Regions from separate parts of the Ferdinandcohnia sp. Marseille-Q9671 genome, predicted to be linked through region 4. Evidence: riboswitches for the same ligand, from Rfam matches in the RefSeq annotation. Region 4 holds a riboswitch; each other region holds the start of a gene.

Evidence for each region. Region 4 has a riboswitch for S-adenosylmethionine ahead of ACWNMY_RS10660 (PLP-dependent aspartate aminotransferase family protein). Riboswitches for the same ligand answer to the same signal wherever they lie in the genome.
Region 1: another riboswitch for S-adenosylmethionine. It lies ahead of ACWNMY_RS06165 (methionine biosynthesis PLP-dependent protein); the one in region 4 lies ahead of ACWNMY_RS10660 (PLP-dependent aspartate aminotransferase family protein).
Region 2: another riboswitch for S-adenosylmethionine. It lies ahead of ACWNMY_RS06690 (O-acetylhomoserine aminocarboxypropyltransferase/cysteine synthase family protein); the one in region 4 lies ahead of ACWNMY_RS10660 (PLP-dependent aspartate aminotransferase family protein).
Region 3: another riboswitch for S-adenosylmethionine. It lies ahead of mtnK (S-methyl-5-thioribose kinase); the one in region 4 lies ahead of ACWNMY_RS10660 (PLP-dependent aspartate aminotransferase family protein).

The regions. Positions count from the first base shown of each region.
Region 1 is NZ_CDRJTA010000001.1:1,192,626-1,200,475, forward strand. It holds gene ACWNMY_RS06155 (amino acid ABC transporter ATP-binding protein) at 1-206, shown strand, start outside; gene ACWNMY_RS06160 (acyl-CoA dehydrogenase family protein) at 289-1,431, opposite strand; SAM riboswitch class I at 1,639-1,745, shown strand; gene ACWNMY_RS06165 (methionine biosynthesis PLP-dependent protein) at 1,826-2,947, shown strand; gene metC (cystathionine beta-lyase) at 2,944-4,131, shown strand; gene metH (methionine synthase) at 4,293-7,736, opposite strand; gene ACWNMY_RS06180 (bifunctional homocysteine S-methyltransferase/methylenetetrahydrofolate reductase) at 7,717-7,850, opposite strand, start outside.
Region 2 is NZ_CDRJTA010000001.1:1,296,120-1,303,969, reverse strand. It holds gene ACWNMY_RS06725 (acyl-CoA dehydrogenase family protein) at 1-1,561, shown strand, start outside; gene ACWNMY_RS06720 (arsenate reductase family protein) at 1,802-2,158, shown strand; gene gcvH (glycine cleavage system protein GcvH) at 2,263-2,646, shown strand; gene ACWNMY_RS06710 (YusG family protein) at 2,916-3,161, shown strand; gene ACWNMY_RS06705 (toprim domain-containing protein) at 3,327-3,680, shown strand; gene ACWNMY_RS06700 (thioredoxin family protein) at 3,939-4,244, shown strand; gene ACWNMY_RS06695 (MFS transporter) at 4,845-6,119, shown strand; SAM riboswitch class I at 6,350-6,449, shown strand; gene ACWNMY_RS06690 (O-acetylhomoserine aminocarboxypropyltransferase/cysteine synthase family protein) at 6,610-7,850, shown strand, end outside.
Region 3 is NZ_CDRJTA010000004.1:488,867-496,716, reverse strand. It holds gene ACWNMY_RS17665 (aminotransferase class I/II-fold pyridoxal phosphate-dependent enzyme) at 1-1,149, opposite strand, end outside; gene ACWNMY_RS17660 (carbon-nitrogen family hydrolase) at 1,387-2,175, shown strand; SAM riboswitch class I at 2,272-2,426, shown strand; gene mtnK (S-methyl-5-thioribose kinase) at 2,561-3,760, shown strand; gene mtnA (S-methyl-5-thioribose-1-phosphate isomerase) at 3,765-4,814, shown strand; gene ACWNMY_RS17645 (DUF2087 domain-containing protein) at 4,954-5,532, opposite strand; gene ACWNMY_RS17640 (methylated-DNA--[protein]-cysteine S-methyltransferase) at 5,604-6,095, opposite strand; gene ACWNMY_RS17635 (methyl-accepting chemotaxis protein) at 6,204-7,850, opposite strand, start outside.
Region 4 is NZ_CDRJTA010000001.1:2,153,472-2,161,321, forward strand. It holds gene ACWNMY_RS10645 (ABC transporter ATP-binding protein) at 1-695, opposite strand, end outside; gene ACWNMY_RS10650 (ABC transporter permease) at 716-1,546, opposite strand; gene ACWNMY_RS10655 (aliphatic sulfonate ABC transporter substrate-binding protein) at 1,597-2,592, opposite strand; gene ACWNMY_RS10660 (PLP-dependent aspartate aminotransferase family protein) at 2,732-4,531, opposite strand; SAM riboswitch class I at 4,648-4,757, opposite strand; gene ACWNMY_RS10665 (DoxX family membrane protein) at 5,107-5,610, shown strand; gene ACWNMY_RS10670 (hypothetical protein) at 5,655-5,804, opposite strand; gene ACWNMY_RS10675 (aldo/keto reductase) at 5,904-6,821, shown strand; partial or broken gene ftsZ (cell division protein FtsZ) at 6,859-7,809, opposite strand.

The DNA of each region.
Region 1 (7,850 bases), 960 kb from region 4:
ATATTGCCAAAGAAGGAACAACAATGTTGGTTGTTACACATGAAATGTCGTTTGCAAAGGATGTGGCAAACAGAGTGCTCTTTATGGATGATGGTGTCGTAGTTGAAGAAGGAACACCGAATGAATTTTTTAAGCATCCAAAAGAAGAAAGAACACGAAAGTTCTTAAAAAGAGTACTTCCAGAAGACTATACGTACTATATCTAAAAATTCAAAAAACTACCAATCATTTTAGAGATTGGTAGTTTTTTTATAAATCAATGTCTTGGCCAAGACGCCTTGTGTTTTGTTATTTACCTGCACTTTTAGCGAGTAACATGATTGTCATGTCATCCATCGGAGGATTGTGAAGACCGGCGCGGACATCACGATAATATCTTTGCAGTGGATTTTTTTGTGATAAGCTCCGAGCACCTACTACTCTCATAGCTAAGTCTACAACTACTATCGCCGCATTTGTAACAGCAAGTTTTACTGCACCTAATTCAGGTGTTAACTTATTTCGTTGTTCTTCACTTGATTCGTCCCACTGTTTTGCGACCGAATGTAGAAAATGTCTTGCTCTCATTAATTCTAATTCCATTTCCCCTATCTTTTGTTGCACATTTGGTAAGTCAAAAATGGAACCTTTAATACTATTTGGAGAATAGTCTTTTGCGAAATTAATCGCATAGGATTGGGCAGCTTGTGCTATGCCCAGGTAGCAAGCTGGAATATGAAGTAACCATCCGGATGCGCTCCTTTGACCAGGTTCAGCCAATTGGACTAGATATTCTTCATCCACTTTGACGTTATTTAATACTAAATCATGACTTCCTGTCCCTCGCATGGCGATACTATCCCAGGTTTCTTCTATTTCTAATCCTGCACTAGATTTAGGGATTAAGAAAAAACCCACTTCATCACTTTCTGGAATCGTCGCTGTCACGTTAAAATAATCGAGTATTGGAGACATAGTTGAGAAGGTTTTTACGCCGTTAATTACCCACCTGCCACCTTCTTTCACAGCAGTTGTTGTAGGCTTCCCTCCACGAGTGGGACTCCCGGTTTGTCGCTCTGATGCACAATTATTTATTAGTGCCCCATCCTTAACATCCCTAAATACCATCTGTAGCATTGATTCTTTCCACGGCTTTTTTTCTCCAAGATCTTTAACGATTCCCATGTGCCAACCTATTGATAAAGCCGTTGATCCATCGCCTCTTGCAATATACTCTTGAAAATGAACAAAGTCATAAAGAGAGATTCCTTCCCCACCATATTCTTTTGGTAAGGTTAATGAGGTATATCCAGAGCTTTTGAGCTCAGAAATATTTTCAAACGGAAAACTCATTTCTTCATCAATCTTTGCTGCCTTTGATAAAAAACGTTGGGACAATTCCTCCATTAATTGGAGCCGTTCCTCCATTCTATTTACATCTTGAAATCTCATAATACAATCATCACCCTTGTCTTTATTCTTATTGCGAAACATATAACATACTAATCCTATCGGTTTTTATATATAACCTTTATTATACAGTTATTTATGTTTTGTACCAATAAAGTTTTATAATTTTTTTGGGAATTTCTATTGTATTTTTTTTCTATATGTACTAAAGTTAAAAAAAATTGTTTTTTTCGAAAATTTCATATTTCATTCTTATCAAGAGAGACGGAGGGATTTGGCCCAATGATGTCTCAGCAACCAACCTGGTTAGGTCCGGTGCTAATTCCAATAGGTTACAACTACCTTGAAGATAAGAGGATTCTCAATATTAACTAGGGACCTTCTTCTTACAGAAGGTCCTCATTTTTTTATTTTTTTAGAGAGAAGGATGAATAACATGACAAACAGAAGTTTGGAAACAAGATTAGTACAATTAGGTAATAAGAGTGATAAGACAACAGGGGCAGTTAACCCTCCCATTTATTTATCAACTGCATATCAGCATGATGGCCTTGGTCAGTCGACTGGATACGACTATACGCGTACGAAAAATCCAACCCGTACAATATTGGAAGATGGAATCGCGAATTTAGAGTCAGGTGACCGCGGATACGCATGCAGTTCTGGAATGGCTGCCATTCAATTAGTCCTTTCTCTATTTCGTTCTGGGGATGAACTAATTGTTCCTGAAGATGTCTATGGTGGCACATTCCGTTTACTAGAATATTATTCAAATACTTATGATATTCAAACAACCTATTCACCTTTTAAAGATATTAACGAGACAGAGAAGTTAATAACACAGAAAACAAAGGCCATTTTCATTGAAACTCCCTCTAACCCACTAATGCAAGAAATTGATATTAAGGTGTACGCACAGCTTGCACAAGACTTCAACTTATTACTTATTGTTGATAACACCTTTTTAACACCTATTTTTCAAAGACCACTCGAATTAGGGGCAGATATTATAATTCATAGCGCTACTAAATATATAGGGGGCCATAATGACGTATTAGCAGGTATTGTCGTGGCCAAAGGAGACACTATTTGCGAGAGGTTATCTACCCTTCATAACGCAACTGGTGCTGTCCTTTCTCCTTTTGATTCTTGGCTCTTAATAAGGGGGATAAAAACACTTTCTTTACGAATGAAAAAACATGATGAAAATGCAAAGAAAATCGTTGAGTATTTACGTGATGAACCTCTGGTTACCGACGTTCTATACCCAGGGAAAGGTGGCATGCTTTCATTTCGGTTAAAGGAAAGCAAATGGATTAGCCCCTTTTTAGAAAATTTACAATTGATTACCTTTGCGGAAAGTCTGGGTGGTGTTGAAAGTTTTATCACATACCCTACGACACAGACACATGCAGATATTCCAGAAGAGGAACGAAAACGTCGTGGAATTTCTGATACCTTATTACGATTTTCTGTTGGTATTGAAGAGGCGGAAGACTTAATTACGGATTTAAAACATGTATTTTCTATATTAGTTCAGGAGGTTAATGTTTTATGAGCACCTACAAAACTAAATTAGAAACAAAGTTTATTCATTCCTCATTAGGCGTTGAGCAAAAAACAGGTGCGGTAAACACTCCTATTTATTTATCATCGACCTTTCATCAAGAAAGCTTTGATAAATTCGGTCCATTTGATTATAGTAGGTCGGGAAATCCGACTAGACAGGCCCTAGAACAGGCAATTGCCGAATTAGAGGGTGGTTCAAGAGGTCTCGCATTTGCATCTGGCATGGCAGCCATTTCTTCTGCGTTTATGTTACTTACTTCAGGTGACCATGTTGTTATTTCCGAAGATGTGTATGGTGGAACTTATCGTTTTGTTACTGAAGTATTAAATAAATACATGATTGATCATACCTTTGTAAATATGACAAATTTAGAAGAGGTATGTAGGGCTGTCCGACCAAATACAAAAGTTATTTACATGGAAACTCCATCAAATCCTTGTTTGAACATAACAGATATTGAAGGGGTTGTAAAAATTGCCAAGCAAAATCATTGCTTAACTTTTCTCGATAACACCTTTATGACACCACTTTATCAAAATCCAATTGAGTTAGGCGTAGACATTGTGTTACATAGCGCAACAAAGTTTTTATCAGGACATAGTGATATTATCGCTGGATTAGCTGTAACAAAAACGGAAGAACTTGGTGAAAAATTAGCCTTTATTCAAAATTCGTTTGGGGCTATTTTAGGTGCACAGGATTCATATCATTTAATCCAAGGAATTAAAACATTAGGTGCTAGGTTAAAACAATCATCAGAATCTGCACATATAATTGCAAATTATCTTAAGGATCACCCATTAGTTGAAGATGTTTTTTATCCAGGCTTACCTTCTCATCCAGGGTATGATATACACAAAAAACAATCAAAAGGCTTCGGGGCTGTTCTTTCGTTCCGATTACCCGATAAATTAACAGTGAAAGCATTTGTCGAACAAATTCAATTGCCTGTTTTTGCTGTCAGCCTCGGGGCTGTTGAATCGATTCTTTCATACCCAGCGCAAATGTCTCATGCAGCAATGCCTAGAAAGGAAAGAGAGAAACGAGGAATTTCCGACGGATTATTACGATTTTCAGTAGGACTCGAGCATGTTGATGATTTACTTTCAGATATTGAACAGGCACTCCGAGTAGCTAGTATTCAAGCTGAGACAGGAAGTTTAACAAAATAATAGATCGAATACGCCTTCACGTGTTGCCTGTCAGCTACCGAGCGGATTGGTACTTACTCGGGTTGAACTTCAACGGCTTACTGGGCATGCAAAAACTAAAACCCTTCTCTATTAAGAGAAGGGTTACTTTATATATTAAGTATACAGAGTCCCCGTGGTCCCTATCTCATCACGTTGAAGTATCTGGCTTCTGGGTGGGCGAATACCATGGCTGAGACGGATGCTTCTGGTTCCATCATGTAACCGTCGGTTAGGTGGACGCCGATTTCTTCTGGGTGGATGAGGCCGAATAATTTCTTTTGGTCCTCTAGTTCAGGGCAGGCTGGGTAGCCGAACGAGTAGCGCTGTCCTGGGTAGCGAGCCGCAAAGCGTTCCTGCATGGTAAAATCTACAGGGTCTGGGAAGCCCCAACGGTCGCGCATTTGCCGGTGAATTAATTCAGCAAAGCCTTCTGCGCTTTCAAGTGCTAATGACTGTAGGGCGTGACATTCCAGAAAACGTCCTTCCTGCTTCAACTGATCGGCTATCTCACGGATGCCGCGGCCTGCTGTAACAGTAAAGAATCCGACGTAATCCATCACCCCGCTGTCGACCGATTTTAAGTAATCAGGTAAACAAAGAAAGGGTTCTGAATCTTGACGTGGAAATTCAAATGTTTCAATGACTTTCTCCACGTTGTCAGGATCATAAATATAGATTTTTTCGCCATCTGATTGGGCCGGAAAGAATTGATAAACAGCAGCTGGTGTAATCCACTGATTGTTTTTTGCATCGAGCAGAAGGCGATCCACCGTTTCTTTTACCTTTACCGCTTTCTCATCCTTCTGCTCAAGTAAGTTCTTAATTTTACCTTTCACACCAAGATGATGGCCGAGCAGCATTTGCATATTTATATACGGCTCGATATGTGAGATCGAATATGAGCGCAACACATGTCGTTTTGTATCCTGAGGAACAAAGACCGGCACATCTGTTGATACACGCGGCTTTACCGCTAATGATGTCGTCGTCCGTCTTGGTAGGTCAATCGTGACAGGTTTGGCCGCTAATTTTTCTTCTTTTATCGCAAAAAGTCGTTCCCGCTCCTCAGTGGAATGTAAGGAATTTGCAAGGGACAGCCCTGACATCGCATCTTTCGCATAGAGAACAAGTCCATCATACTCCTTGGAAATTTTCGAATCCGTGAATTTACGAGAAAGCGCAGCACCGCCTACTAAAATGGGCAAGGAAATTCCCGCGGCTTTCATATCCTGTGCCGTTAGGACCATTTGCTGGGCTGATTTTACCAAAAGACCTGAGAGGCCAACGATATCCGGCTTTTCTTCACGGATTACTTTTATCAATTCAGCTGGCGCCACCTTGATTCCCAAATCAAGCACATCATAGCCGTTATTGCTAAGAATGATATCAACGAGATTTTTTCCGATATCATGGACATCGCCCTTCACCGTGGCGAGAACAATCTTCCCTTTAGAAGCGGAGACGTCCCCTTTTTCCATAAATGGCTCTAAATACGCAACAGATGCTTTCATTACCTCGGCACTTTGGAGAACTTCAGCGACAATTAGCTGGTTATCATTAAATAACCGGCCAACTTCCTTCATCCCATCCATTAAGGGTCCATTGATAATTTCAAGTGGGGCAGGATATTTTGCTAGTGCCTGCTCAAGGTCTGGAATTAATCCTTCCTTGGTACCTTCGACAACATAGTATGCTAACCGTTCCGCAAGACTCATATTGAGTACGGCACCCTTATCCTCTTTCTTCTTATCCCGATAAAAGTCGGTAAATACCGCTAATGCCTCATCGGTTGTTCTAAATAAAAGATCCTCCGCCAATTGAATCTCTTCTTTTGAAATTGAGGCAAACCGCTCTAGTTTCTCGGTATTCACAATCGCGTAATCAAGGCCCGCCTGTGTACAGTGGTAGAGAAAGACGGAGTTCAGGACTTCACGCCCGACTGGTGGTAGCCCAAAGGATACATTACTCACGCCAAGAATGGCTTGGACCTCAGGGAATCTTTCTTTTATCAACCGAATCCCTTCAACGGTTGCTTTTGCTGAGCCAATGTATTGCTCATCCCCCGTTCCAACCGGGAAGACCAATGGGTCAAAAATGAGATCCTGTGGCTTCATCTTATATTTATTCACGAGGATGTCATAGGAACGCTCGGCAATTTCCAACTTTCGTTCAGCGGTAACACCCATCCCTTCCTCATCAATTGTCCCGACAACAGCTGCAGCACCATAAAGATGGATCAATGGAACAACCGCTTCAAAGCGCTCTTCCCCATCCTCAAGGTTAATGGAATTGATAATCGCTTTTCCTTGCGAATATTTAAGTGCCCTTTCGATGACCTTCTCGTCTGTTGAGTCAATAACAAGAGGCACCTTGACCTTTTTCACAACTTCTTTTATAAAGTTCTCCATATCAGTAATCTCTTCACGGTCTGGGTCAGCAAGACAAAGGTCGATTACATGAGCCCCACCCTTCACTTGGGCACGTGCAATTTCGGCTGCCTCTTCAATTTTTCCTTCTTTAATTAACCGTTTGAATTTACGAGAGCCGATGACATTTGTCCGCTCTCCAACCATGATTGGTCGAAGTCTCGGATCATCATAAATAAATGGTTCAATTCCGGATACCATATGCAGGGAGTGTGACTTCATTTCCCTTGGCTGATGCTGTTTCATCTCCTTTGCAATGGCGCGAATATGCTCTGGTGTTGTTCCACAGCAGCCGCCAACGATATTCAGCCAGCCCTGTGCTGCAAACTCCCCAAGCTTCTTCGCAAGCATATCGGGTGTTTCATGATAATTTCCTTCCTCATCCGGCAGCCCCGCATTCGGATAACAGCTAACAGCCGCCTGTGCCAGCCCAGACAGAGAGCGAATATGGTCCTGCATGAATTCCGGTCCGGTGGCGCAATTCAATCCAACGGCTAGAGGATTCATATGCTCAATTGAAATGTAAAAGGAATCAATCGTCTGACCCGCAAGCGTTGTACCCATTGGTTCAATCGTACCGGAAACGATAAGCGGTATGATTTTTCCAGTTTGTTCAAAGGCTTTCTGCATGCCAATATAGGCCGCCTTCACATTCAGCAAGTCCTGACTTGTTTCTAAAAGTAAAAGATCCACGCCACCATCAATCAATCCGATTGTTTGCTCCTCGTAGCTGGCGGATAATTCATCAAAGGTAGCCCCCCCTGTCACACTCAGTGTTTTCGTGGTCGGTCCGATTGAACCTGCGACATACCGTGGCCAAGCCTCAGTGGACAATTTTTCCGCTTCCTTGACAGCAAGGTGTGCCGCGATTTTATTAATTTCATAGGCTTTGTACCCGATATTATATTCATTCAGGACGAGATTTGTCGCGCCAAAGGTATTGGTTTCAATGATATCGGCACCAGCTTCTAAATACTCGCGGTGAATTCTAGAAAGCACCTCAGGCGCTGTTAACACGAGATGTTCATTACAGCCATCATATTCCTCACCGCCAAAATCCTCAGGTGTCAGCCCCGCATTTTGAAGCATCGTCCCCATCGCACCATCCATGATAAGGATTCGTTTGTTGATTTGTTCACTAATTGGTTGTTTTGGCATAGTTGTTCCCCCTTATATCCTTTGCACGCTGACGGGCATATTGTGCCAACTCAACCGTCAGTTCATAGCGTAAAAATGGTGTAATTAAATAGATTCCATTGAATAAATCCAAAG
Region 2 (7,850 bases), 860 kb from region 4:
ATTATTAGGGGTAGACGTACCAGAAGAATATGGTGGACTCGGTTTAGATAAAGTAAGTTCTGCATTAATAGCAGAAAAGATGGCAAGAGCAGGAGGATTCTCAATTTCTCATGGTGCACACGTTGGAATTGGTTCCCTTCCAATCGTATTGTTTGGGAACGAAGAGCAAAAGCAAAAATACCTTCCTAAATTAGCAACAGGTGAGCTTCTTGCAGCTTACGCGCTAACAGAGCCAGGATCAGGTTCAGATGCGCTTGGTGCAAAAACGACAGCAAAATTAAATGCAGAAGGTACACATTATATTTTAAATGGCGAAAAACAATGGATTACAAATGCAGGCTTTGCAGATGTATTTGTAGTATATGCAAAAATTGATGGCGATAAATTCTCTGCATTCATTGTTGAAAGAGATTATCCTGGAGTTTCAACTGGGGCAGAAGAAAAGAAAATGGGTATTAAAAGTTCTTCAACACGTACATTGATTCTTGAAGATGCGGAGGTACCAGTTGAGAACCTACTTGGTGAAGTTGGAAGAGGTCATGTTATTGCGTTTAACATCTTAAATATTGGCCGTTACAAGCTTGGTGTAGGTGCAGTTGGTGGATCAAAGAGTGCGTTTGAACTGGCAGTAAAATATGCGAACCAACGACAACAATTTAAAACTCCTATTTCAAAGTTTGCGTTGATTCAAGAAAAATTAGCGACAATGGCAACAAAGATATATGCAGCCGAGTCAAGTGTGTATCGTACGGTAGGTTATTTTGAAGACCGTATGGGTCAGTTAACGGAAGAAGAAGTGAACAATGGTAAGGAAGTAGCGAAATCAATTGCCGAATATGCTATTGAATGTTCAATCAATAAATTCTTCAACACAGAAGTATTAGATTATGTAGTTGATGAAGGTGTTCAAATCCATGGTGGTTATGGGTTTATGCAGGAGTATGAAATTGAAAGAGCATATCGTGATTCACGTATCAACCGTATTTTTGAAGGAACAAACGAAATCAATCGTTTATTAGTACCAGGTACTTTCCTTCGTAAAGCACTTAAAGGAGAACTACCATTACTTCAAAAAGCACAACAGCTTCAAGAAGAATTAATGATGCTAATGCCTGAAGAAGTTGCGGATGGTGTTCTTGAGCAAGAGAAATTTCTTGTTCGCAATGCAAAGAAAATTGGTTTAATGATTGCGGGTCTAGCAGCACAAAAGTTCGGACCAAAGCTTGAGAAAGAACAAGAAATTTTAGCAAATATTGCAGATATTGCAGCTAATATCTATGCAATGGAATCAGTTGTTCTTCGTACAGAAAAGGCAATTAATAAGTCTGGCGAAGATAAGAATAAACAAAAGCTACTTTACACTCAAGTGTTTGTTCAAGAAGCATTCAATGAAATTGAAGCACATGCAAAAGAAACACTTGTTGCAACTGAGGAAGGCGATGTATTGCGTATGATGACTTCAGCTCTACGTAAGTTAACTCGTCACACTCCTATTAATGTAATTGCGAAAAAACGTGAAGTTGCAGCAACACTTATCGAAGCAGAAAAATACACTGTTTAACATTCAGTAGTATGGCATCAGAAACACAAAGCATTAAATTTTAAGCTCCTTATCATAATAAGGGGCTTTTTTTGCCTTTCTAAATTGTTGGCAGGATAAACAGGAGTTAGGTCGAATTAAATCATTGATAGCTACTTATCGTTTTAATTCAATTTTTAATATGATAAAATATAGTAAATAGAATAGTTATGATCTGAACAATTACGCTAAGGTGTATTGGTTTATAGGTGGTGAAATAAATTGGCACTAACATTTTATTGGTATCCAAAATGCGGAACCTGTCGCAAAGCGAAAAAATGGTTGGAAGAAAATCAAATTACTTTTGAAGAAATTCATATTGTTGAAAATCCGCCTTCCAAAGAAATCTTGAGAGAAATGTACAAGAACAGTGGATTGGAATTAAAGAAGTTCTTCAATACTAGTGGTCAAAAGTATCGGGAACTAGGATTAAAGGATAAGGTTAGTACTGCTTCTGAAGATGAATTACTTGAGCTATTATCCTCAGACGGGATGCTTATCAAGCGCCCACTCACTACAGATGGGCAAAAAGTTACAGTAGGATTTAATGAAACTGTATTCGGAGAAACATGGAAATAACCAAAGTAGGATGAAAGACCTTTTAAAAGGACTTTTACATAATTAGTTTTGTTTTTTAAAACAAAATGATAACAAGATAAATTGACTACTGGAGGGTATAAACAATGAGCACACCTAAAGACTTACGTTATTCAGAAGAACATGAATGGGTTAAGGTTGAAGGGGAAAAAGTACGTATTGGAATTACGGATTTCGCACAATCTGAACTAGGTGATATCGTATTTGTAGAATTACCAGAGGTTGGTGACGAAATTAAAGCGGACGAGCCATTCGGAAGTGTTGAATCTGTTAAAACTGTTTCTGAACTTTATGCACCAATTAGTGGTAAGGTTGTTGAGATTAATGAGGATCTCGATGATAGCCCAGAATTTGTAAACGAATCTCCATACGAAAAAGCTTGGATGATCGTAATTGAACCATCAAATGCTAGTGACGTTGAAAATTTAATGACTGCTGAACAATACGAAGAAATGATAAAAGAAGACTAATTACCCTAAAACAGTTGGAGTCTTAACTCCTGTGTGTATTAAGGAAAGGACTCCGGTGGAATCCACAATTTTTTGCAGGGTATTAGTGAAACTTGCTCAAATAAATCGGGCGCATAGACACGAAAGCCCATAGAACTCCTGAGAACCATTATAGGAAAACACCTATAATTGGTTCTTTTTTTTGCTGTCTGAGCTGATTGCTCTTTGCTGAATGAAGTATGACAATATGGATATTCTATTACTAAATACCGATTGGAAGGGTGTTTATTATGGTATTGAAACATACTCGAATAGATGTAACAGACCGGGTTGTAGGCAAAATTGGAAATGAAGAAATGAATTTATTTGTTGAAAAAGAACCAATTGGTAAAATTCGTTTTACAACCCAAGGTGCACAATACGAATTAAAGCAAGGGTATGAGCAAGAAGCCAATAAGATTTTTACTTATGCTGATGTACCTACTAACCCAGATATGAAATACGTTGACTGTGACGACGAGAATGGTTGGTGCTAAAGGCAGTGGATATCCACTGTCTTTTTTTTCCATATGCTGCGCAATTAATTCACCAATTTAGAATCTTCGCTATAAAATGAAGGAAAAGCAGTTGTACACAACGAATATAAAATTTATTCCGCAATAGATATAGGTAGCAAGAATGTACAATCGAAAAGGTGATGAATGGTGGCTATTGATGATACAGAAAAGGTAATCATTGTTGAGGGGAAGTCAGATAAAAAAAAGGTTCAAACAGTTATTAACGAACCAATTGAAATAATATGTACAAACGGAACCATTAGTATATCCAGGTTAGATGAGTTAATTGAACATTTATTCAATAAAGATGTTTATATATTAGTGGATGCAGACAACGCAGGGGAAAAACTTAGAAAACAATTCAAACGAGAATTCCCAGAGGCTCAACATTTGTTTATAGATAAAACATATCGAGAGGTGGCAACAGCTCCAGAACAACATATCGCAACCGTCTTGCTTTCTGCAAATATAGATGTTCATGCGGAGTTCTTATTATAAACCCATTGCTGCAATACTCCGTGTTAATGATGATTGCCCGGACTGAATAAAGGAAATCTCCGGCAATGCCTTAGATATTTTAGAGGAAGTTTTTCGGCCAAGGACCAAAGACTGACTAAGAACACCACATCATGTGGCAACGTCTTATGACCAACCTCGTGTGGACCTATAAAATCTGGTTCCATAAACGTCGAGGCGAATTTGATGAAATCATGTTACAATAATAAGCAATCAAGAAAGTAAAGGTTGTATTTATATATGAAAGAATGGAACGAAAATGAAATTGATGCTCGACTAACAAATCCATGTGGGTTCTGGTTGTATCTGTATACTCCAATGTGTGGAACTTGCCAGGTTGCATCCAAAATGATCACCGTTGTTGATGAGTTGCTCCCACACGTTGAGATTGGAAAAAGTGACCTCAATTATTTACCGAGTAAGGCGATTGATTGGCAAATTGAAAGTGTCCCATGTTTGTTGCACATAAAGGACGGAGAAGTATTAGAGAAGTATTATGCCTTTCACTCAGTCCCATATTTGTTAGAAATAATAGCAAAACCGTAAACATCGTCAGTATTTGACGGTGTTTCAGACTGTTGACAAACGCTCGCATACAGCGTTGCTTGCCTCTCTCGTCCGCTCATGAAGGTAACTTCTATTCGCGTCTTCGATCGACTGCGCGCCTTGTCTGACAACCGTTTTCAAGACAGTCTGGGGAAAGTAATTTCTTTTTAGATATACTGTGAAAAATCGTGTAGACAAAGTCAGTACTGACTTTGTCTACACTCTGAAGCATCGTCAGTATTTGACGGTGTTTTTTTATTTACTGCTTATTTGCTAGGATTGCAAACGTACAAGCTTAAAGTGAAAGAATCGGAATGTGTACTGCAAAATAGAAGAGATGTCAAAAGCTTGAGAGAAGTGATCCAAAGCATGCACCGCAAGACTATTGTGAGGTACATGACTGTGAGCAAAAAGCGAGTGCATGCTCTACAAGCTGTAGTAGTAATCCTAAGCCTAGTTGACATGTACAAAAATTCTACCAAATAGTATATTTGATTATTGCAATTTCCTTAAAAAACGTTATGATATTTAGGGATACGAAACTTTAGGATACACTTGGTATTTATACATAATGTAGAAGAATTTTTGCGGGGAGTACAGATGAGCATAATCAATGATTGGAAAACTCAATATAAAACATACAACCAAAATATTAAACTATTTATCTTAGCAACTATATTCACTCAGTTAGGCATGGGAATGTTTACTATCATGTATAACTTCTACGTAAGAGAACTAGGTTACTCTGAGCAAACAAATGGGACGATAATTGCAATGACTGCTCTAGCATCTGCTATTATTCTGGTGCCAGCAGGTCTAATGAGCGATAGATTTGGTAGAAAGAAAATTATGATCATTGGCCTTGCTGTTTCAACATTTGCCTTTTTTGCTAGGAGTATTTTAGAGGTGGAGCAAATACTTGTTGCAACAGCCTTTTTAACCGGTTTATCCACTGCGTTTATACAGGTCTCTGGTATTCCTTGGTTAGCTGAAAACTCAACACCTAACCAGAGGGTACATCTTTTTAGTTTTCATTCTGCAATTATGATGGTGGCACAAGTTGTCGGCAACATTGCAGGAGGTGTTTTGTCAGACACCTTTCAATTTGTTTTTCACTTAAGCGGGCTTTGGAGCGTACGAATTACGTTAGTAATCGCAGCAATTATATATCTAGTCGGGATTCTGCCAATCTTTAAAATGTATGAGTTGAAAAGAGAAAAACCAAAAACGAAGGTGGCTGTGCCTTTTAGACAAAAGCTTAGGACAAATAAATCACAATTAAAGTTAATTGCTATGTTTGCGTTGGCTCAAATGATTATTGGCTTTGGTTCTGGACTTGTTATTCCATACTTAAATCTCTATTTTGCAGATCGATTCCTAGCTAGTAACACAATAATTGGAATCATTTTATCTTTAGGGCAAGCTGCAACTGCTATCGCAATGATAATCGGACCCGCAATTGTTCGAAGGGTAGGAGAGGTACGGGCAGTTGTGTATTTACAACTTTCATCACTCCCATTTCTTTTACTTACAGGTTATACAGAAAATCTATACATAGCAGCAATAGGTTTTCTGTTTAGACAGGCACTTATGAATGCAGGTAATCCTATTCAAGCATCACTTGTTATGGGGAGAGTAGATGATTCCATGAAGGGACTTGCCAACTCGGTAAATCAGATGGTTTTTTCATTGGGATGGGCCTTAATGGGGCCAGTATCAACAACCATCGTGATGCTAAATGGTGCATACTGGGGTTATGCATATGTGTTTACAATAACTTCTGTCTTGTATTTAATCGGGTCACTTTATTTCTTACTAGTATTTAGAGATAAGTCTTTTCAAAAAGAAGAGAATAAGGTTTTAAAAACCTCATAGTTCTTCAATTTATGACCGGGGCAATCTGACATATTTCTCGGGAAATGGAACAGAGATGTGCAACAATCGCAGAATTATTATTCAAACATGTCGAAACAATAAAATGATGCTAATTAATGTCAAATTTAGAATTTATTATTTTTTTTGAAAACTATTGTTGACTTGTAATTGAAAAAGGTTTAACATTTTATTATATTAACCATTTAAACTATTAAAATTTCATATCGAAAGTCTTATCAAGAGTGGCGGAGGGAATGGCCCTATGAAGCCCGGCAACCGGTTTATTACACGGTGCTAAATCCAACAGACAATTTGTCTGAAAGATAAGAAGAGAAACGATTATACACCCTCTTCTTATCAAGAAGAGGGTTTTTATTATGTGTGCAAAACTTGTTACTTACATAGAGTCAAGTTTTCTATATTAGCGGGAGACATACCTAGAATAGCTCTCAATCCCCGTATAACAAACATATAAAGGAGAGATTCAAACATGAGTGAAAAACAAAAGAATTACAGACCAGAAACGATTGCGATTCACGGAGGTCTTGAAGCAGATCCAGTAACAGGTGCTAGAGCAGTACCGATTTATCAGTCAAATGCATATAAATTCAACAATACGGAACATGCCGCAAATCTGTTTGGCTTAAAGGAAAATGGCTATATTTATACACGTATTCACAACCCAACCACAACTGTTTTTGAAGAAAGAGTAGCTCAGTTAGAGGGTGGAGTTGGGGCATTAGCCGTTTCAAGTGGAATGGCAGCCATTACGACGTCTATCCTTAATATTGCTGGTGCAGGTGATCATATCGTATCAGCGGCAACACTTTATGGTGGAACGTATAACCTATTCGCAACTACACTTCCGAAATATGGGATTAAAACAACATTCGTAGATCCATCAAATCCTGAGAATTTCCGTCAAGCTATTACGCCTAATACAAAGGCTGTTTTTGCAGAAACAATCGGAAATCCAAGCTTAGACATACTCGATATTGAAGCTGTTGCAAACATTGCTCATGAAGCAGGAATTCCTTTAATCGTTGATAATACATTTGCAACTCCATATCTATGCAGACCAATTGAGCATGGAGCAGATATTGTTGTTCATTCTGCTACAAAATGGTTGTTAGGGAATGGAACAACGATGGGTGGTATTATTGTTGATGGTGGAAAATTTGATTGGAATTCTCCAAAATTCCCTGGGTTTACAACACCTGATCCAAGCTATCATGACTTAGTGTTTGCAGATGCTTTAGGACCTGTAGCATATATCATTAAAGCAAGAGTACAACTCCTTCGTGATTTAGGTCCTTCTCTAAGCCCGTATAACGCATTCCAATTCAATCTGGGTCTTGAAACTTTACACGTTCGTATGAAAGAGCATATCGCCAATACGAAAAAAGTTGTTTCATATCTTAAAGAACATCCTGGAGTTGAATGGGTATTGTATCCAGGTGAAGAGGACCATCCGAACAAACAACTAGCAGATAAATACCTGCCAAATGGTGCAGGTTCGGTAATTGTATTCGGAATAAAAGGTGGAAGAGAAGCTGGTGAGAAGCTAATCAATAATGTTGAGCTTTGGTCACATGTTGCCAATGTAGGGGATGCGAAAAGTCTCATTATTCACCCAGCTAGCACTACACACCAACAGCTAAGTTCCGAGGATTTAAAAGCCTCCGGTGTAACTGAGGATTTAGTTCGTTTATCAGTTGGAATTGAGAACAT
Region 3 (7,850 bases), on a different contig from region 4:
ACGATTGGCTGCTTCAACTAAGCGATCCTCATCAGTTAACAGCCCTACTCTTACATAACGATCTCCATACTCGCCAAATCCGATCCCTGGTGCTACGACTACATGAGCTTCTTCAAGTAGAAGGTCTGCAAAGCTTTCTGACGTATAGCCTTCTGGTACGGGCAGCCATGCAAAAAATGACCCCGCAGGTGCTTTTACATCCCACCCAATGTCCTTCAAAGCATTTATAAATGTATTGCGTCTTGATTCATACTTATCGACCAAATCTTGAACGCATTGCTGTGACTCTAGTAGCGCTGCTGCAGCAGCTGCTTGGACCGGACTGAATAAACTTACATACATATGATCCTGGATAAGATTAAGTGCTTCAATTACGCTAGGGTTACCTACTGCAAAACCTACTCTCCAGCCAGCCATATTGTAGGTCTTTGAAAGTGTATAAATTTCAATTCCAATTTCTTTAGCACCTTGTATCTCTAAGAAACTGGTAGGCCGTTTCCCTTCAAAACCTATGGCACCATACGCAAAATCATGCACCACACAAATATCATGTGTGTTTGCAAAAGAGATTGTTTCTTCAAAAAACTCTTTTGTTGCTGTTGCCCCAGTTGGGTTATTCGGATAGTTAAGAAACATAACCTTTGCTTTTTCTAGTTGCTGTGAGTCTAATTGGGTATAGTCTGGTAGAAAATCATTCTCCTCTTTTAAAGGCATATACTCCATCTTCCCTTTTGCAAGTTCAACACCTGACCAGTAATCTGGATAACCTGGGTCAGGTACAAGCGCAACGTCTCCAGGATTTAAAAGACATTGCGGAATTTCCACCAAGCCTGCCTTACCACCAAAAAGGATGGCTACCTCTGTATTTGGATCAATTTCAACTCCATATTCACGAAGATAAAATTGAGAGACCGCTTCTTTCAAAAATGAATGGCCACGAAATGGAGAATATTTATGAAATTTTGGATTATCTGCTGCCTTTTTCAAAGCCTCTACGATATGAGAAGGTGTGGGTTGGTCAGGGTTTCCCTGTCCTAAATTTATGACATCATGTCCTTGTTCCACAACCTTGTTTACCTTCCCCACAAGAGAAGCGAAGAACTGTTTCGGTAAATTTTGTAATATATCAGAATGCTGAAAGTTTTTCAATTCCTACACCTCTTTAAAATTACTTGAATTTCTAGTCAAAAATCATATATTGTTAAAATCAAATTGTAAAGTATAACTTTTATGTAGAAGTCCCCCATATTACGTGGTAGGATGTATGCATTAAACCGTGTTCAAGTTAGTGGTGTTCAAACGCAAACACTTATTATGTCTTGTATTAAACTTAACATAATGCAAAAATACAGCCAATAAATTTTACATTTACTAGGAGGACTAACTATGAATCTTAAAATAGCTTGTATTCAGTATGATATTCAATTCGGAAAACCGCAAGAAAATTTTGACCTTGTAACCAAGGAAATCGACAAACTCATGAAGCAAGAGAATCCAGATATTATCCTTCTACCAGAGCTCTGGACGACAGGATATGATTTAACTAGGTTAGATGAAATCGCAGATGAAAATGGAGATGGAGCAAAAACTATTATTAAAAAATTGGCGCAACAACACTCCGTGAATATTATTGCTGGTTCTGTTGCCAAAAAGACAAAAAACGGTGTGACCAATACAATGTTTGTCTTTAATAGAGAAGGGGAATTGGTTAGTGAGTACAGCAAACTTCACCTGTTTCAGTTAATGGATGAGCATTTGTATTTACAGGCAGGAGATGCAAAAGGTGATTTCTCGATTGAAAATATTCCGGCTGCGGGAGTAATTTGTTATGACATTCGCTTCCCTGAATGGATTCGAGCTCATACAACAAATGGTGCTGAGGTTTTATTCGTGGTAGCAGAATGGCCACTACCGAGACTCGAACATTGGCGTGCCCTACTCCTTAGCCGGGCAATTGAAAATCAATGCTATGTCGTAGCTTGTAATCGTAGTGGAAGTGATCCAAATAATCAATTTGCAGGACATTCTATGATTATTGATCCTTGGGGGAATATTATTTCAGAAGCAGGAATTGAAGCAACTACATTAATTGGGGAAATTGAATTAAGTAAAGTGAAAGAAGTACGAAAACAAATCCCTATTTTCCAAGATCGCCGTCCTGACTATTATAAGTAAAAAACAAATTCACTAAATGTAAAAAACATATTGACAATTCATCACTTCAATTGTTATCATTCACTTCAGAATCATTAAAAAACTAAATCGATTGATCTCTTATCAAGAGTAGGCAGAGGGATTTGGCCCGATGAAGCCCAGCAACCGACCGTAATACCATCGCAAGGTGGGGCGCAATTTTGCGCCGGGGAAACCCATAAGGCACGGTGCTAATTCCAACAGGAAGTTTTTTACTTTCTGGCAGATAAGAGGTGCGAAGCCCTGACTTCAAGCCTCTTTCTTCACTAGAAAGAGGCTTTTCTGTTTATAGAAAAGCCTCCAAGACTGTTAAACTAGCAGTTTTATAAAACAAACATAACGAAAAATGACTTGGAGGTATGTAAAAATGGCAATATCACAACTAGAAGTTTATGAACCTTTAACCGAAAACACCGCGGTTGCCCTTGCAACCCGTCTACGTATATTTGAAGAAGGTAAAGCTCTAACATGTAAGGAAATCGGTGACGGAAACCTTAATCTCGTTTTCCATATCACTGACGAGTCAAGCCAAAAAGGAATCATTATCAAGCAAGCTTTACCATATGCAAAGGTTGTTGGCGAAAGCTGGCCTCTTTCACTCAAGCGTGCCACAATTGAAAGCAATGCATTATTAGCTGCAGCGGAACATGTACCAACACTTGTACCAAAGGTATTTTATACAGATGAAACACTTGCAATAACCGTAATGGAAGACCTATCCCATCTTCAAATTTCCAGAACTGGGCTTATTGAGGGCAGGAATTTCCCACTGTTATCACAGCATATCGGTACTTATATTGCCAAAACGCTTTTTTACACATCGGACTTCGGCTTAGAACCAGAAAAGAAGAAAGTACTTGTTCAGAAATATATTAATCCTGATTTGTGTAAAATTACAGAGGATCTCGTGTTTACTGATCCATTTTTTAATATTGACACGAATAGCTTCGAAGAGGAGCTTAGACCAGACGTTGAAAAAATCTGGGGAGATCAAATCTTAAAGCTTGAAGTGGCAAAGCTAAAGCAGAAATTCTTAACACAAGCAGATGCTCTTCTACATGGTGATTTACATACAGGTAGTATTTTTGCAAGTGATTCAGAAACAAAGGTAATTGATCCTGAATTTGCCTACTTTGGCCCACTTGGTTTTGATCTCGGTCAATTTATTGCAAACCTATTATTAAATGCGATTTCTAGAGATACCCAGGATCGTGAACCTCTGTATAAACATATTGAACATACATGGAATGTTTTTTCTGAAACATTCTCAGAGCTTTGGAAGAATGAGGCTGTAGAATTATATCGGGACGTTGAAGGCTATCTTGAATATGTCCTAAATCAAGCTTTTGAAGATGCAATTGGATTTGCAGGCTGCGAAGTTATTCGAAGAACCATTGGGCTTGCACATGTAGCTGATTTGGATGGAATTGAAAGCTTCGAACAACGAATTCAAGCAAAACAACACGCTCTACGTTTCGGTAAAAAATTAATTCACAATCGAAAATCGATTAAAGAACTTCGTACCCTACGAAATTATGTAGATCAAACATCAGCACCAAAGGAGTGACATCATGACTTATACAAAAACTGTTCCACAATCCGTTGTGTGGAAAGATACACATATAACTCTTTTAGATCAAACAAAGCTTCCATTGGAAACAAGTTTTATAGATCTTTTTACAATCGAGGATGTATGGGAAAGCATTTCCACTTTAAAAGTAAGAGGTGCGCCAGCAATTGGAATAACTGCTGCCTTCGGACTCGCCCTTTCGGCGAAGGGCTATGAAAGTAATTCTCTGAATGAATTTAAAGTACACCTATTAAAAGATAAAGAATATCTAGCAAGCTCTCGTCCCACTGCAGTAAATCTAAACTGGGCCTTACATCGATTGGTTTCGAGTATTGAAGACTCTAAAACAGTGAACGAAGCCAAAACCACCCTTATTCACGAGGCGATTCAAATTCAGGCTGAGGATGAAGAGGTATGTCGACAAATTGGTGAGAATGCCCTAACTCTTTTTAAAGATGGATGTAAGGTATTGACCATTTGTAACGCAGGTTCAATTGCAACTGCACGTTATGGTACTGCATTAGCACCCTTTCACCTTGCTGCTGAAAGAAACCTACAGGTAAAAGTGTATGCATCAGAAACAAGACCCGTTCTTCAAGGTGCGCGGTTAACAACGTGGGAACTACTCCAATCCGGTGTAGACGTTACCCTCATTACGGACAATATGGCTGCCCATACCATTGCTGAAAAAGGGATAGATGCGATTATCGTTGGCGCAGACCGAATCACTGCTAATGGAGATACTGCAAATAAAATCGGCACCTTCAATTTAGCTATTTTAGCAAAAACGTTTGGTATTCCATTTTATGTTGCAGCACCTCTTTCAACTTTTGATGTTTCACTAGAAAGTGGCAAAGAAATTCCAATAGAGGAACGACACGAGGATGAAGTTACCCATTTAAACGGAACTCGTATTGCGCCTGAGGGTGTACAAGTTTATAATCCAGCATTTGATGTGACCCCAAATGAATTCATTACTGCAATTATTACTGAAAAAGGAATCTTGCAGGGTGAACTTGGAATCGAGATTAAGAGATTGTTTGAAAAGTAGTCGTTTTTTACATCCAGTATGTGACATCATACTGGATTTTTTGTAGTTTGAGGGCTCTGTCGACGTTATTTTGATTCTATCGGCGTTAGCTCCAAAATCAAAAAAACAAGCGCACAACCTAGCACTTGTTTTTCCATCCTTATTCAATCTTCGCCCACATTTCAGGCGGATTTACCTCATATATACCATTTTCTCGATACATAAAATGATTCATAATAAATTCCCTGCGGATGGTAGCATAGTCCTCATGAAACTTTTTTATATATTCATTCAAGTCTGTTTCGATATACTTCCTACCGACCTCTAAGCCCTTTATCATATGCTCTAGCACAATTAACCGTTTCTTACGTTGTGACGGTATATTTTTAAGTCGACCATCTTTCAAAATAAAGTTTTGTAAGATTGCTTGTTTCTCATCTTGGCCCGATTCGTTTGCAATACTCTCTTTTCCAAAGATGACATCTGTTATTGCTTTTGTTTGTTGCTTAACTACCGCTTCATTTAACGTAAAATAGATCGTATTCCTATCTCTTTTTTGTTTAATTAATCCTACATCTCTAAGCTTGGTTATATGATGGGTAATGGTTGGTGGGGTCACGCCTAGTTTCCCCGCAAGAGCCTGCCCATGAAGTGGCCCCTGAGCAAGGAGAACGAGTATACGAATTCGAGTTGGGTCTCCCATTGCTTTATGAAAGTCTACAAGTTTACCTAATTGCATATGAAGCACACCTCTTTCGATAACATCCTAATTAGATAATAATCTAAACGATGTGCAAGGTCAACTCTACCCTATGAAAGGACGCCTTCTAGTGCTAAGAGCTTTTCTTTAAGGTCCGTTCGAGTCCCCGTATAACCAGTCAGAGACTTATCTTTTCCAATTACTCGGTGACAAGGAACAACAATTGGAATTGGATTTTTACGATTGGCCTGTCCCACTGCACGGACAGCCTTTGGGTTAGCTATTGCTTCTGCAACATCAGCATAACACCGTGTTTCTCCATAAGGAATATTTAATAGCTCGTTCCAAACCTGTTGTTGAAATTCAGTACCGTTTAGTTTGATTGGAAAAGTAAACGTCTTGCGCTTCCCGTTGAAGTATTCGACTAATTGGTTTTTTATCTCATCTAGCAATGGGTCACTTGGTGCATAAATTGGATCGAATTTCTTACAAGCTTGCTCCCAATCCTCTTTCGACAAAGATATATCAAGTAGATTCGTTTCATTAACTAGAAGAAAAATGGTACCAAAAATATCAGTTTGCATATCACTATATTTAAACATTTGTTTTCCCCCATTCTCTCAATGTTTCTTTTGCTTTAGATATAACCATTTTAACCATTTCAACATAATAAAGAAAGCTAGGGTTTCATGAGCCCTAGCTTTCTCCTTTTAAATCTTAAATCTACTTATCATGGTATTTAGTCTGTTAGCTAAATCTGATAGTAGTTCGGAATGGTCTGAAATTGTTTCCATAGAACTATTTGTTTGCTGAACAGAAGCAGAGGTTTGCTCAATACCTGCTGCAGATTGCTCTGAAACGGCTGCAATATTATCAATCGATAGATTCATTTCAGCCGTGTTGCTTGCAATTGTTTCAAGGTTTACTGAAATTGTTTGAATACGCTCGACCATTTTAGTAACTGCTTCATAGATATCCTCAAAGGTTTGTCCTGTTACTTCAATTTTCTTTGCACCCTCATCTACTTGGCTATATCCATTTTGAAGGGTTTCAGCCACGGAATTTGATTCTTTCTGAATGCTATTCACAATATCTGTAATGTCTGTAACGGAATGAGATACCTGCTCAGCCAGTTTTCTGACTTCGTCTGCAACGACTGCAAACCCTCTCCCGTGTTCACCTGCACGTGCTGCCTCTATCGCTGCATTTAAAGCTAGAAGGTTTGTTTGGTCTGCAATATCTCGAATAACCTTAACAAGGGTCGTAATTTGTTTGGTTTGTTCATCAAGACCTTTCACTTTATCCACAGAATACTTCATGATGCTGTTTATTTTATTCATCTGTTCAGTTGAAGCATTCATAAACTCATGGCCCTTTTTTGTCATTTCTAATACATGTTGTGAAGATTCATTTATTTGGCTTCCGTTTTGATTTGCCGTCTGAATCTCCCCTACATATTCCTCCATCATTTTTGCCAATTGAGTTGAGGAATGTGCCTGTTCTTCAGCACCTGTTGAAAGTTCTTGTACTGTAGAGGCAATTTGTTCACTCGCTGCTTTTACTTCACTAGAGGAAATCATAAGTTCCGAACTTTTGGTGGTTACTTGATCGGAAACAGTTGATATTTCGTGAATCATCGATTTTAGGTTATTATTCATGACATTAAGTGATGTACTTAGTAACCCAATTTCATCCCGCCCCTTTACATCGATGGTAGGAACCTGTAAATTTCCCTCTGCAATTTGATTCGAAACACCAATCAAACTAGTAAGCTGCTTTCCAATTGATCTCCCTATTAATACAAGACTTAGAATGGCGATTAAGGATGAGATAACAATTGAAACTAGTAAAACAATGAGGGTACCTGTAACATTCGCATTCGCATTTTCAATAGATTCATCGCTATCCATTTTCATTATTTTTCTAAGCTGAGCCAGTTGTTTCACCGTTTCCGATATTAACTTATCTGCTTCCTGACTAGCAGCTACGGAATCAAGCTTACTAGATGCTATTACTGCAGGAAAGACTTTATCATCGAATAATGCAGTAAGCTCTTGTTTATTGGAATCTACTTTATCAAATAATTGTTCTAATTCACTTGTCTTGATGGCTGGCTTTAATGTATTGGACAAATTATCGTATTGACCACTTAACTCCTTGAAAGCTGTTACATGTTTCCCGCTACCGTCTTGAATATATATACTAATTTCACTACCTAATTGATTAAAAACACTTGCCATTTCAGTAATGAGGATCGAGTTGTCTCCACTCTTCTCTACTTCCTTCATTTCATTGCTAACCTTATTGAGCTGAGTAAAAATGGTAAATGCTGAAATACAAAACAGAAGAATGGTTAA
Region 4 (7,850 bases):
ATTTCGGCCTTCAATTGGGCCAACTTAATATCTCCACGGGACCTTGGTTTGGAATCCTCAATCTTAATCGTTTGATAGATTTCTCCAGGCTGTCCTTTTAATACGACAATCCGATCACAGAGATAAAGAGCTTCATCGATATCGTGAGTTACGAGAATCATAGTTGATTGATAAGTATTCCAAATGGTTAAGAGCAAATCCTGTAACTGCATTTTTGTAAAGGCATCTAACGCGCTGAATGGTTCATCAAGTAGCAAAACCTCTGGTGCTGTAATAAGGGCACGAGCTATCGATACTCTCTGTGCCATCCCTCCAGAAATATCCTTTGGATAGTGGCTTTCAAAACCCTGTAAGCCTACAAGTCTTACATATTCTTGTGCTTTTTCTATCCTTTCCTTATCATTTCTTAGACCAAATGAGATGTTCTCAATTACTGTCAACCAGGGCATTAAACGAGATTCTTGAAAAATAACGCCTACCTTTTCATGTACAGATTGGATAATGTCACCGTTGATTTTTACTTCACCTGAATAACCAGGGTCGAGACCTGATAGCACTCTTAGTAACGTACTTTTGCCACATCCACTTGTACCTAAAACACCAATGATTTCACCTTTTTTCGTTTCAAAACTTACATTGGCAAATCCAGCCGTACCATTTGAAAAAGTTCTCGAAACATTTTTAACTGCTAGCATTCTTTTTCATCCTTTCGGGCTTACTTCACAAAGCTATCCTGCCAATGAAGCGTTTTTTCCTCTGTTTTTTTCAAAATAGAGTCCGTTATTTTACCTAAAATAGCAAATAATACAATACTCGCAATAACTGTCTCTGGAGAATAGGAGTTTTGACCAACCACGAGTAAATACCCAATTCCCTGACTTGCTCCCATTAATTCAGCTGCGACAACAAACATCCATCCTAACCCTAAACCGCTTCGAATCCCAACTAAGAAGGAAGGAAGTGACGCAGGCAATATGACCTTTCTAATTAACTCAAACGTTGTAAAATTGTAGATTTTCCCAACTTCGATTAGTTTTCGATCTACACCCTGAATGCCTGATACAATATTTAAATAAACCGGGAAAAACACTCCTACAGCAATTAGTGTGATTTTTGAGGGCTCAGCAATACCCATCCAAAGGATAAATAGTGGTACCCAAGCAAGAGATGGAATGGAACGAAACGCTTGGAGCATTGGATCTAATAATTGCTCAGCTATTCGAAAATAGCCTACTAGTGAACCAAGTACTACAGCAGAAACTACCCCAATAAGAAATCCAAAAAAGATTCGATATAGGGTAATCCCGATGTGGCCCCAAAGGCTTCCATCTCCAGCAAATTCAATAATTTTTGCCAGGATGACCGTCGGTGCAGGCATAAGATGCGCCTCAAGGATTCCAATATGGCTTAAATACTGCCAAACAACGAGTAGAGCCGCGGGAAGTATACTACCAAGTAGGATGACTTTTACATTTCCTGATAATGTAATCTGGGGCTTTGTTTTCACTTTTATTTGTCTTGCTACCGCCTCTCCTTTAGTGCTCATGTTACCTCCTCCTATCACGAGGGTGTGCCAGAATAAAAATGGCACCTCCCCTATTGTTTAATGACCTTCTCAGCAAACGTAGGATTAATTAATTCTTGAATGATTTTTCCTAACTCAACATCCTTTGATATGATTTCCTGCGCTTGAAGAACCTTACCAGCTTCTGTTAAAGCTTCAATCTGAGTTTCCCCTGGAACCGGATTCGAAAAATCATTCCGTTCATTTAGTTGTTTATTAGCTACTTCAAGATCTATATTTGCAGATTTTGCAAGAATTTCTGCTGTCTCTTCTGGATTTTCTAGCACCCATGTACGAGCCTTTTCATACACTTCTATTACTTTCTCAACGTATTTAGGGTATTTTTCCGCAAATTCAGAGCGAACATTTAAAGTTCCATACGTATTAAAATCAGCATTTCGGTAAAAAAGCTTAGCATCTGTTTCGATTTCGACTCTAGCCATATGGGGATCTAATCCTGACCATGCATCTACTTGACCTGTTGACAATGCCCCTGCTCCGTCTCCATGTTGTAGGTTAATAATCTCAACATCTGATGGACGTAATCCTTCTTCGTCTAAAGCACGCAAGAGGAAAATATAAGGGTCAGTCCCGATAGTTGCTGCAATCTTCTTTCCTTTTAAATCACTTACACTTTGAATCTCTGAATCTTTATTTGCGACAAGTGCAGTCCACTCCGGCTTCGAGTAAATATAAACCGATTCAATTGGTGCGCCCTTTGCCTTAGCCATTAATGCTGCAGCACCAGCGGAAGAACCAAAATCTGCACTGCCACTGTTTAAGAATTCTAGTGCTTTATTGCTTCCCTGGCTAAGAACAAACTCAACTTCAATTCCTTCTTCCTTAAATGCTTCTTCAGCCCAGCCAAACTCTTTTAACACAAGACTTGTTGGCGAGTAAAAGGCATAGTCTAGTGTGATTTTTTTAGGTTTTTCATCTCCTTGGCCTGCTTTACTTGTGCTTGTTGAACAACCAACAATTCCGACTACTAGAAGTAAAGCAATAAAAATAAGACTAGTTTTTTTCATTATTTTTCTCCCTTTTTAAAGTGACTTTAATAAAATCAAATACTCCTTGGCGCTATGAGTAACGAATTTTTTAGGTCTCCACAATGTGAGACAAGAAGGCATTACATTAGTCAAGGGCATAACCCCCGACTAAGTATTGTTAAATTTCACACGCGAATGTGACGATAGATCCCCGTAAACGCTGTGCCTCTTTATATGTACAACGATTGTGAACGACTTCAATGCCTGCTTCTGCTGCAATTTGCGCTGCCTTAGGTGAAATAACCCCTTCTTGGAGCCAGAAGATTCTCGGCTTCACTTTCGCTGCTTCCTTAGCAAGTTCAATTGCCGCCTCTGGACTTCTGAATACTTGCACTACATCAATCTCAAATGGTACTTCTTTTAAGTTTGGATAAGCCTTTTCCCCAAGAACCTCAGTTTCCCTAGGATTTACTGGAACTATTTTATAGCCTAGGCGCTGCATCTTCCGTGCTAAACGATTGCTCGGACGGGCTGGATTACTGCTTAAGCCGACAACTGCCAATGTCTTCTGCCTTTGTGATTCTATCCCATTTGTCTCTTCACGAACGATTGGTGACTGTAGTGCCCAACGGATTACCCCTTCATCATTTATAACAACTTCTCCCTTTTCCTCACCTTTTGACGAAAGGCCCGTTGCCTCATAAAATGCTCGATCAAGGTCATTTTGTAGATCACGGATCGATTCAATACCCACCGATAGACGAACTAAATCTTCAGAAACGCCTGTGAGAAGGAGCTCTTCTGCACTTAATTGCTGGTGTGTTGTAGAAGCCGGATGGATAATTAAAGACTTAGCATCACCTACATTAGCGACATGTGACCATAGTGCTACGTTATCAATTACCTTTCTCCCTGCATCTCTTCCACCTTTAATTCCAAAGTTAACGATTGAACCTGAACCATTTTTTAAATATTTCTTTGCGAGGTCATAGGATGGATGATCCTCTAGACCTGGATACGATACCCACTCGACTGCTGGATGATTTTTTAAATAGGTTGCTAGTTCTACTGCATTTTGGTTATGTTTTTCAATCCGTAAATGAAGTGTTTCAAGTCCTTGTAGCAAATAAAAAGCATTTTGCGGACTTAAGCATGAGCCAAAATCACGTAGAAGCTGTACACGAAGCTTTTGACTAAATGCTAATGTTCCAAAATCGAATGCATATCTTACACCGTTATAGCTCCTATCTGGTTCTGTAAATCCTGGGAACTTTGGATTATTCCAATTAAAACGACCTCCATCTACTACAAGACCGCCAATTGTTGTACCATGTCCACCAATCCATTTTGTCGCGGAGTGAATCACGATATCTGCACCCCATGTAATGGGTTTACAAATATATGGAGAAGCAAATGTATTGTCAATGATGAGTGGAATCTCCGCTTCATGTGCTACAGCTGCTACAGCTTCTACATCTAGTACCTGCAGACTTGGGTTTCCAATAATTTCAGCAAATACTGCTTTCGTATTCGGGGTAATTGCTTTTCTAAAATTCTCAGGATCCTTCGAATCTACAAAGTGCACCTTAATACCGTATTTGGGTAGTGTTGTAGAAAATAGGTTGTAAGTACCTCCATATAGATTTGTAGCGGCAACAATTTCATCACCAGCTTCCGCAATGTTCATAATTGCTAACGCGATGGCTGCCATACCTGAGGAAGTTGCAACTGCTGCGACACCATCTTCCAAAAGGGCAATTCTTTTTTCCAATACATCTACGGTTGGATTTCCGATTCTTGAATAGATATTCCCTGGTTCATCAAGTGCAAATAAACTCCTTGCATGTTCGGAATTGTGGAAAACATACGAACTCGTTTGATAAATCGGCACTGTTCTAGATCCAGTCGTTGGATCTGGCGACTGTCCCCCATGTAATAATAGTGTCTCTAAGTCATAGCTTTCGAATTGTTCAGTCATATGTATACCTCCAGTATTTTTATATGAAAACTAGGAATAATACTAATGCAACTCCAATCTTTCACATCCAGTAAATTAAAAAAAGCCCTCTTCAGAAAGAAGAGGGCTTAATCCTCCTCTTATCTGCCAGGTATTTCTACCTGCTGGAATTAGCACCTTTTCAAGAATAATCTTGAAGGTTGCCGGGTTTCGTAGGGCCATGTCCCTCCACCGCTCTGGATAAGAGTCCTTTATTAAATTAATACGTTCCTGTTTTGCTTCATAAAAGGATTATAGTATGGGGAAAAACCAATGTCAAACACTTTTTAAATATTATACCTTATTTGAATTTTTATTTAGATTCTTACTTTCCCTCTAAACCCTATGTATGTACCTGTAAAATAAGACCTAAAATCTATTTATGTCTTTTTTGTGAAGCCTATTGCTTTTCTTGCAAATCCGATGTATATTAAGAGTGTAGAAAGTTAGTGAAAAACTTCACAAACTAACTACAACAAGCTGGCAGCTCAAGCAATTATATTTTTTTACAATGCTTTGTGAAAAACTTCACAAATATATGATAAGGGGAGATTAAAATGAGAGAATTTTTAAAAGGACCTAAAATGGCAGTTATATGGACAGTATTACGAATTTGGTTAGGTATTCAATGGCTAAATGCTGGTTTTCATAAATTAACAGATGGATTTGATGCAGGTGGCTTCCTACAAGGTGCACTAGCTAAAGCTGGTGGCGATCACCCTGCAGTAGCAGGCTGGTACGCAACATTCCTTGAAGGCTTTGCAGTACCGAATGTAGAAATATTCAACGTACTCATTCCTTGGGGCGAAGTACTAGTTGGTCTTGGACTGATTCTAGGAGCTGCAACTATCCCAGCATTACTAGCAGGTGCATTCATGAACCTAAACTTCCTACTTGCGGGAACTGTAAGCACAAACCCAGTACTTTACACAGTTGCAATGATTCTACTATTTGCAGGCGCTGCTACTTACTACTTCGGTGTAGACAGATTCGCAGTTCCTTATTTAACTAAGTTCATGAACGAGAAAAAAGGCACAAAAACAGCAGCGAAAGTTGCGTAACTACTACTAAAAAGTGTTCCTCACAACGAGGAACACTTTTTTATTTATTCATCATCAATCTCGCCGTCACCGATTTCATCTTCTTCTTCGATTTCTTCAATCTGTTCGCCTTCTTCAGGCATTTCGTCGTCACCACAGCCCACTAACGAGAACATAGGAACTGCTAAAAACAAAAGCATTAAGAACTTTTTCATCACTGAAAACCTCCTTTCTTCTAGACTTTCCATTCACAAAAGAAATATGTAAACTAGTGTAAGGGAACACTAATATCTCTAATAAGGAGGAGACCAATCATGCGAAAAATAAAACTAGGAACCAGCTCATTACAGGTACCAGTTATAGCAGTAGGCTGTATGAGAATTAAATCATTAGAAAAAAAGGATGCGGAACAATTTGTTCAATCTGCATTAGAACAAGGAGCAAACTTTTTTGACCATGCCGATATTTATGGCGGTGGGGCTTGCGAGGAAATATTTGCAGATGCGATACATATGAACGATGATATTCGAGAAAGTATAATCCTTCAGTCAAAATGCGGAATTCGTAAGGGAATGTTTGATTTTTCAAAAGAACATATTTTGCACTCTGTTGACGGGATCTTAAAACGACTCAACACCGACTACCTCGATGTATTATTATTACACCGTCCTGATGCTCTTGTAGAACCCGAAGAGGTAGCTGAGGCATTTGATAGATTGGAATCGTCAGGCAAGGTGCGTCACTTTGGTGTTTCCAACCAAAATCCAATGCAAATTCAGTTATTACAGAAATTTGTAAAGCAACCGATTGTAGCAAATCAGTTGCAGCTTAGTATTACGAATTCACATATGATATCAAATGGCATCAATGTAAATATGCAAAATGACTCTGCCATTAATCGCGATGGAAGTGTTCTTGATTTTTGTAGACTGCATGACATTACAATACAACCTTGGTCGCCATTCCAATTTGGTTTCTTTGAGGGTGTTTTCCTCGGAAATGAAAAGTTCCCAGAATTAAATAAAAAAATGGATGAGATTGCAGAGAAATATGGAGTAACCAATACTACTATTGCGATTGCATGGATATTGCGACATCCCGCAAATATGCAACCTGTGACTGGTACGATGAATATTGACCGTTTAAAGGATTGTATAAAAGCAAGCGAAGTTAACCTAACCCGCGAAGAATGGTATGAGATCTATCAAGCTGCTGGTAATGTACTCCCATAAAAATAAGGACAAGTGCAAACTTGTCCTTGGTTTTTTATTCGGTAAAACCCGTTGCAATAACTGTCACGATAATTTCATCTTTTAAATTATCATTAATTACGGATCCAAAAATCATATTTAAGTCCTCGTGAGTCGTAGAAGCAATCACATCAGCAGCCTCTTGAATTTCAAAAAGGCTTAGGTTACGTCCTCCTGTAATATTTAAAATAACACCACGTGCACCACTGATTGAGGTTTCAAGCAATGGACTATTGATTGCTTTATGTGCTGCTTCAACTGCACGTCCGTCACCCTTCGCAATTCCAATTCCCATAAGAGCAGTTCCTTTATGGGACATTACTGTTTTAACATCTGCAAAGTCAAGATTGATTAAACCTGGTACAGCAATGAGGTCAGAAATACCCTGTACGCCTCGTAGAAGAACATTATCTGCTTCTCGAAACGCTTCAAGCATCGGTGTCCGTTTATCCACGATTTCTAGTAAGCGTTCATTTGGAATAATGATTAGGGTATCGACAGCTTCTTTCATGGCATCAATGCCTGCATCTGCATTTACTGCTCTCTTTCGTCCTTCGAAACGAAACGGTCGAGTAACCACACCGATTGTTAAGGATCCTAGCTTCTTAGCAATTCTTGCTATTTCTGGCGCTGCCCCTGTTCCTGTTCCACCACCCATTCCAGCAGTAACAAAGACCATATCCGCTCCTCTAAGAGCCTCCTCTATTTCTCGCTCACTTTCTTCCACAGCTCTCATACCAATTTGGGGATTTGCACCTGCTCCAAGTCCTCTTGTTAATGATGCACCGATTTGAATCGTTATTTCTGCTTTTGACTGATTAAGAGCCTGTCCATCTGTATTTACTGCGATGAACTCAACGCCTTCGACACCTGCCTCTATCATCCGGTTCACGGCATTATTCCCACCACCGCCAACACCTATTACCTTAATTTTCGCAAACTGATCTATGTATGTATCCAATTCTAACATGACTTTTCCTCCTAACCGCCCATTGCCCCTATACGTAAAGA